2 regions of the Mesorhizobium sp. WSM4806 genome follow, and region 2 is predicted to be linked to the other one. Evidence: riboswitches for the same ligand, from Rfam matches in the RefSeq annotation. Region 2 holds a riboswitch; the other holds the start of a gene.
The links. A riboswitch is a leader RNA that binds a small molecule or an ion and turns the genes downstream of it on or off. The one in region 2 is predicted to bind thiamine pyrophosphate.
Positions count from the first base shown of each region.

Region 1: linked by a shared signal. The riboswitch ahead of thiB (thiamine ABC transporter substrate binding subunit) and the one ahead of thiC (phosphomethylpyrimidine synthase ThiC) in region 2 are both predicted to bind thiamine pyrophosphate.

Region 1 is NZ_JBVVQZ010000013.1:105,602-109,005, forward strand. Features, by position in the region: gene thiP (thiamine/thiamine pyrophosphate ABC transporter permease) at 1-974, opposite strand, end outside; gene thiB (thiamine ABC transporter substrate binding subunit) at 1,067-2,080, opposite strand; TPP riboswitch at 2,124-2,237, opposite strand; gene AC0L2M_RS20380 (thiamine diphosphokinase) at 2,340-2,984, shown strand; gene AC0L2M_RS20385 (ABC-F family ATP-binding cassette domain-containing protein) at 2,986-3,404, shown strand, end outside.
Region 2 is NZ_JBVVQZ010000008.1:113,989-117,392, reverse strand. Features, by position in the region: gene AC0L2M_RS14455 (ABC transporter ATP-binding protein) at 1-1,043, shown strand, start outside; TPP riboswitch at 1,126-1,242, shown strand; gene thiC (phosphomethylpyrimidine synthase ThiC) at 1,344-3,173, shown strand; gene thiO (glycine oxidase ThiO) at 3,170-3,404, shown strand, end outside.

The sequences.
Region 1 (3,404 bases), on a different contig from region 2:
TCGCCGGCCAGCCGGCCGAGATCGGCGCCAAAGCCTGACGTCACCGTGGCCGCCATCGGCCCGGCGACGAACAGCAAAGCGAGGATGATCAATGCTGCGTTCAGCACGGTCTCGGCGGCGCCGGCCGAAAGATAGCGGCGCGAAGCCGCCGGCAGGTTGGCGTCGCCGACGGTATTGGCGCCGAGCCGCATCAATGCCAGCACGACGACGAAGGTCAGCGCGATCTGCAGCACTGTCAGCGTCACCGCGCGGGCAGGATCGAAATCGAAACGCAGCGCCTGGTAGATGGCGACCTCCAGCGTCGTCGCACGCGGCCCGCCGCCCAGCGTGAGCACGATGGTAAAGGATGTGATGCAGAGCATGAAGACAAGCCCGGCGACGCCCGGCAGCGCCGCGCGCAGCGTCGGCCATTCAATCAGCCGGAAGGCGGGCCTGGCGCCCATGCCGAGTTGGCTCGCCAGCCGCCACTGGTCGGCCGGCACTGTCGCAAGCGCTTCGAGGAACAGCCGCGTCGCCAGCGGCAGATTGAAGAAGACATGGGCGACGAGGATGCCGGACAGGCCGTATATGCCCGGCCAGCCCTGACCGCCGATCGCGCTGAGCACGCCGGCAAAATAGCCTGCACGGCCATAGAGTGCCAGAATCCCGAGTGCTGCGACGATGGCCGGCAGCGCGAGCGGCACGGCGAAGAGCTGCAGGATCAGGCCGCGACCAAAGAAGCGCGGATGCCGCGACAGCGCCCGCGCCACGAACAGCGCTGGCACGACGGAGAGCAGTGTCGACAGCAATGCCTGCCACAACGTGAATCGGGCGACGCGGAAGAGGTAGGAATCGAAGGCCGACGCGGCGCCGGACGGATCGCGGGCGCCTTCGACGATGAGCCCGGCGAACGCGCCGCCGATCAGCAGCGCAACAGCGGCAAGCGCAATTGTGCCGGCGGTGACGCGGGGGTCGGCAGGATATCCGGTACGCATGCCGCCCTGCCTAGTTCAACGATCGTCGAAGCAGAAAATATGGCTGAGGCCGAGTTCCCGGCGCCGTAGAGTGATCATCTCTCAATCACAAGCTACTTGCTCATCACCGACAGCCATTCGTCGACCCAGGCCTTGCGATTGGCGGCGACCTCTTCGGGGCTGAAAAGCAACGTCTTGGTCGGCTTGACGAGCTTGTCGAAAGCCGGATTGAGCGGCTTCTCGGTCTTGCCGGCAGGGAACATCCAGTTGGTCTCGGGAATGACATCCTGGAATTTCGGCCCGGTCATGAAAGTCAGGAACTGTTTCGCCAACGGGTTCTTCGCACCTGATTTGGTGATGCCGGCAACCTCGATCTGCAGATACGCGCCCTCGTCGAAGGACGCTGCCTGATAGCGTTGGGTGTTTTCGGCGACCATGTGATAGGCCGGCGACGTGGTATAGGACAGCACCATCGGTGCCTCGCCCTTGGTGAACAGGCCGTAGGCCTCGCTCCAGCCCGGCGTCACGGTGAGCACCTTTGCCTTAAGCTTGGCCCAGGCTTCGGGCGCCTTGTCGCCATAAACCGACTTCACCCACAACAGCAGGCCGAGACCGGGCGTCGAGGTGCGCGGATCCTGAATGACGATCTTTTCATCGGCATTGCCCTCGACCAATTCCTTCAGGCTCTTCGGCGGCGTCTTCAGCTTTTCGGTGTCGTAGACGACGGCGAAATAACCATAGTCGAACGGCACGAAAATATCGTCGCTCCAGCCGCCCGGCACCTTGACGTCGATGACGGCACCATGCGGCGAAAACAGGCCGGTGGCCTTGGCTTCCGCCGTCAGATTGGTGTCGAGGCCGAGCACGATGTCGGCCTTGGTCGCGGCCCGTTCGAGCCTGACGCGGTTGAGCAGGGCGACGCCGTCGGCGACCGCGACGAATTCGAGAATACAGCCGCATTCGGCCTCGAACGCCTTCTTGACCGCCGGGCCTGGACCCCATTCGGCGGTGAAGCTCTCATAGGTATAGACGGTGAGTTTTTCCTGCGCGGATGCCGGCCCGGTGCCGGCGAGAACGGTCGCCGCGAGCAGCACTGCCGAAACAAGTGTGTATAAAAACGTGCGCATCGGCGCCTCCTTCGTTGGCGTTGAAGGGAATTGAGGCGTCGGGTTGTCCGAAACGTCTAATCCCTCCGCCGGTACAAACCGGATCAGGTTCAGCGGGTTGGCAGGTTGCCTCTCAGCCGGCCCGCGAAGATCGCGTCCAGCACCCCGTTAGAGCGCTTCGACACATAGGCCCGGCCCATCTGCGGCGCAAGCGGAAGTTTGCCGGGCATCCAGACCGCGGCCTTCCGTTTCGCAAGCAGGGCTGGTAAGGGCCACGCATATGAGCAAATTCACCATCCTGCTTGGCGGCGACCTTATCGGCACGCCGCTGCTCGACCGCCAGGTCGAAGGCACGCGTGTCATCGCCGCCGACGCCGGCATCAGCCATGCCCGGACTCTGCGCCTGACGCCGGAACTCTGGGTCGGCGACTTCGATTCGGTGCCGGCGGATTTGCCGGACGAGCTCGCCGCCGTGCCGCGCCAGGTGTTTCCGGCAGAAAAGGACAAGACCGACGGCGAACTGGCTATCGCCGCCGCGCTCGAACGCGGCGCGACCAGCCTCGTGCTCGCCGGCGCGTTCGGCGGCAAGCGCACCGACCACGCCTTCCTGCACCTGGCGCTCGGCGTCCGGCTGGCCGAGGCAGGGACAGAGGTGCTTTTGACCAGTGGCGCACAGGAAGGCGTGCCCTTGCTTCCCGGAAAGGCCGGCTTCGACTACGCCGACGGCACGCTGTTTTCGATTCTCGGCTTCTCCGACCTTGCCGGTCTGACCGTGACCGGCGCCAAATGGCCGCTGAACCATGTCGAGGTGGCGTTCGGCTCGTCGCTGACCATTTCCAACGAGGTCAAGGGCCGGCTCGAAGTCGCGCTGGGCAGCGGCCGCGCGCTGTTGCTCGCCCATCCATTCCCCCTACCTGAAAGCTGACATGGCGCCGCCGCTTCTCAATCTCGACGGGATAAAACTGACCTTCGGTGGCACGCCGCTGCTCGACGGGACGGAACTGACGGCGTCGGCGGGCGACAAGATCGCTCTGGTCGGCCGCAACGGCTCGGGCAAGTCGACGTTGCTGAAGATCGCTGCGGGATTGATCGAGCCGCAGGATGGCGAGGTGTTCCGCCAGCCTTCGGCAACAGTGCGCTACCTGCCGCAAATGCCCGACATGGATGGTTTCGCCAGCGTCCGCGCCTATGTCGAGGCGGGGCTCGGACCCGCCGACGATCCCTACCGCGCCACCTATCTGATGGAGCATCTCGGCCTGTCAGGCGAGGAACGGCCGAACGATCTCTCCGGCGGCGAAGCCCGCCGTGCTGCCCTGGCCCGCGTCATGGCGCCGGAGCCCGACAT
Region 2 (3,404 bases):
TGCGCGATCTCCAGCGCGAAACCGGCATGGCGTTGATCATGATCACCCACGACCTCGAAGTCGCCGCGTCCATGGCGGACCGGATCATCGTCATGAACGGCGGCAAGGTCGTCGAGACAGGCATCGCCAAGGAGGTCTTCAGCAATCCGCAGCACCCCTATACGCGCCGCCTCATCGCCGCCCTGCCCCACGGCAACGCAGCGGAGGCGCCGAACAGGCGTTCGACGGCGATCGCCGGCGAGACGCTGCTCAAGGTGGAACATCTCACCAAGCACTATGAGCTTGCTTCCGGAGCTTTTAGCAGCAAGCGGACGTTCAAGGCGGTGGACGACATAAGCTTCGAGGTCAGGAGAGGAGAAACGCTCGGCATCGTCGGCGAGTCCGGCTCCGGCAAATCGAGCGTCGCGCGCATGCTGTTGGGGCTGAACGCGCCAAGCGCCGGCAGCGCGGTCTTTGCCGGTGAGAACATCTTCGACATGAATGGAAAGCGCCTCATGGCGTTTCGGCGCAAGGTCCAGATGGTCTTCCAGGACCCATACGGATCGATGAATCCGCGCATGCGCGTTTATTCGATCATTTCCGAGCCCTGGGTGATCCACCGCGATATCCTGCCGAAGGACAGGTGGAAGGCTCGCGTGGCAGAGCTCCTGGAACTGGTGGGGCTGCTGCCGGAGCACGCCGAGCGCTACCCGCATCAGTTTTCCGGCGGCCAGCGGCAGCGCATCGCCATTGCGCGCGCGCTTGCCAGCGAGCCGGAACTGATCGTCTGCGACGAGGCGGTTTCGGCGCTCGACGTCTCTATCCAGGCGCAGGTGATCGACCTTCTGGCCGACCTCAGGACGAGGCTCGGCCTCTCCTATATCTTCATCACCCACGACCTGCCGATCGTGCGCCATTTCGCCGACCGGATCATGGTCATGAAAGACGGAAGGATTGTCGAGGAAGGCCAAACCGCGGCGCTGTTCGGGGCGCCTCGCCACGACTATACGCAAAGCCTGCTGCAGGCGGTGCCGCAGCCCAAATGGCTAACGCAGGCTCAATAGTTCGTCCGCGCGCGCCCAGCAAGCGTTGCCGATTGATGGGCCGAATGCGCTTGACAAAATGGCGATCGCCCGCTCAATTTGACCCATTCACCAGGGGGGTCCCGGCAAGGGGCTGAGATACTGCTGGCTTTCGCGGCGCAGTGACCCGTTGAACCTGATCCAGTTCATACTGGCGTAGGGACGGTGCAAGCGCTTTGCGGGAGTCCATGCCCGAAAACCTGTAAGCAGGCAGGCAGAAGCGTCTTTTCATCCTTCCGGCACAGAACTGGGTCTCCAATGCATGAGCAAAGGAGCCTCAAAATGAATGCCATTTCCCCCGCCGTGTCGACGGGACCGCTGCCCGCCTCAAGGAAAATCCACAAACCCGGCCTGATTCACCCGCAGATCAGGGTGCCGATGCGGGAAATCGCCGTCCATCCGACGGCAGGCGAACCGCCTGTCACCGTTTACGATCCGTCCGGCCCCTATACGGACCCGACTGTCGAAACCAGCATCGAAAAGGGCCTCGCCAGGTTTCGCAATGAATGGGTGACGGTGCGCGGCGACGTCGAATTCCACGATGCCCGCAGTGTCAGGCCGGAGGACAACGGCTTTGCGTCAGGTGAGCGCCTGACGCCGGAATTTCCCGTGCGCCACCGGCCGCTAAAGGCAAAAACGGGCCAAGCGGTGACGCAGCTTGCCTATGCGCGCGCCGGGATCATCACCCCCGAAATGGAGTTCGTCGCCATTCGCGAGAATCTCGGCCGCGAGAGCTTACGCGGCGGGATGCAGCGCGACGGCAACTCTTTCGGCGCGGCGATCCCGGACTTCGTCACGCCGGAATTCGTGCGCGACGAGATAGCGCGCGGACGGGCTATCATTCCAGCCAACATCAACCACCCGGAGAGCGAGCCGATGATCATCGGCCGCAATTTCCTGGTCAAGATCAATGCCAATATCGGCAATTCAGCCGTCACCTCGTCGATGGCCGAAGAGGTCGAAAAAATGGTCTGGGCGATCCGCTGGGGGGCCGACACCGTCATGGACCTGTCGACCGGTCGCAACATCCACAACATCCGCGAATGGATCGTCCGCAATTCGCCTGTGCCGATCGGAACCGTGCCGCTCTACCAGGCGCTTGAGAAGGTCGGAGGGATCGCCGAGGACCTGACCTGGGAAATCTACCGCGATACGCTGATCGAACAGGCCGAACAGGGCGTCGACTATTTCACCATCCATGCCGGTGTGCGGCTGCACTACATCCCGCTGACGGTCGACCGGGTCACCGGCATCGTGTCGCGCGGCGGCTCCATCATGGCCAAGTGGTGCCTGCATCATCACCGCGAAAGCTTCCTCTACGAGCATTTCGAGGAAATCTGCGACATCTGCCGCGCTTACGACGTGTCGTTCTCGCTCGGCGACGGCCTTCGTCCCGGCTCGATCGCCGACGCCAACGACGCGGCGCAGTTCGCCGAACTGGAAACGCTCGGCGAGTTGACAAAGGTCGCCTGGGCCAAGGATTGCCAGGTCATGATCGAGGGGCCGGGCCATGTTCCGATGCACAAGATCAAGGAGAACATGGACAGGCAGCTCGAAGTCTGCGGCGAGGCGCCCTTCTACACGCTTGGGCCGCTGACCACCGACATCGCACCCGGCTACGACCACATCACCTCAGGCATCGGCGCGGCAATGATCGGCTGGTACGGCACGGCGATGCTCTGCTATGTCACGCCCAAGGAGCATCTCGGTCTCCCCGACCGCAACGACGTCAAAACGGGCGTCGTCACCTACAAGATAGCCGCGCACGCCGCCGATCTCGCCAAGGGTCATCCGACGGCGAAGGTCAGGGATGACGCCCTTTCCCGCGCACGCTTCGAGTTTCGTTGGGAAGACCAGTTCAACCTGTCGCTCGACCCCGAAACCGCGCGCTCCTTCCACGACGAGACTTTGCCGAAGGAGGCGCACAAGCTGGCGCATTTCTGCTCGATGTGCGGGCCGAAATTCTGCTCGATGCGCATCTCCCACGACATTCGGGCCGAGGCACAGAAAGAGGGCATGGCGGCGATGGCCGCGAAGTACCGCGAGGGCGGCAATCTTTATATGCCGGTGGACGGCGAACCGCCCATGCCGAAGATGCCGGAGCCGTCATGAGGCTGCTGGTCAAAGGGGCTGGCGTCGCCGGCCTCACCGCCGCCTTCGAACTCGCCGCCCGCGGTGCTGCGGTAACCATTGCCGAGACCCGGCATGGCCTTGGCGGCAACGCATCATGGATGGCCGGCGGCATGCTGGCGCCCTGGTGCGAGCGCGAAAGCGCCGAGCAGCCGGTGCTGGATCTCGGACGCGATGCCGCCGACTGGTGGGATGCGGTCCTGCCGGGTCATG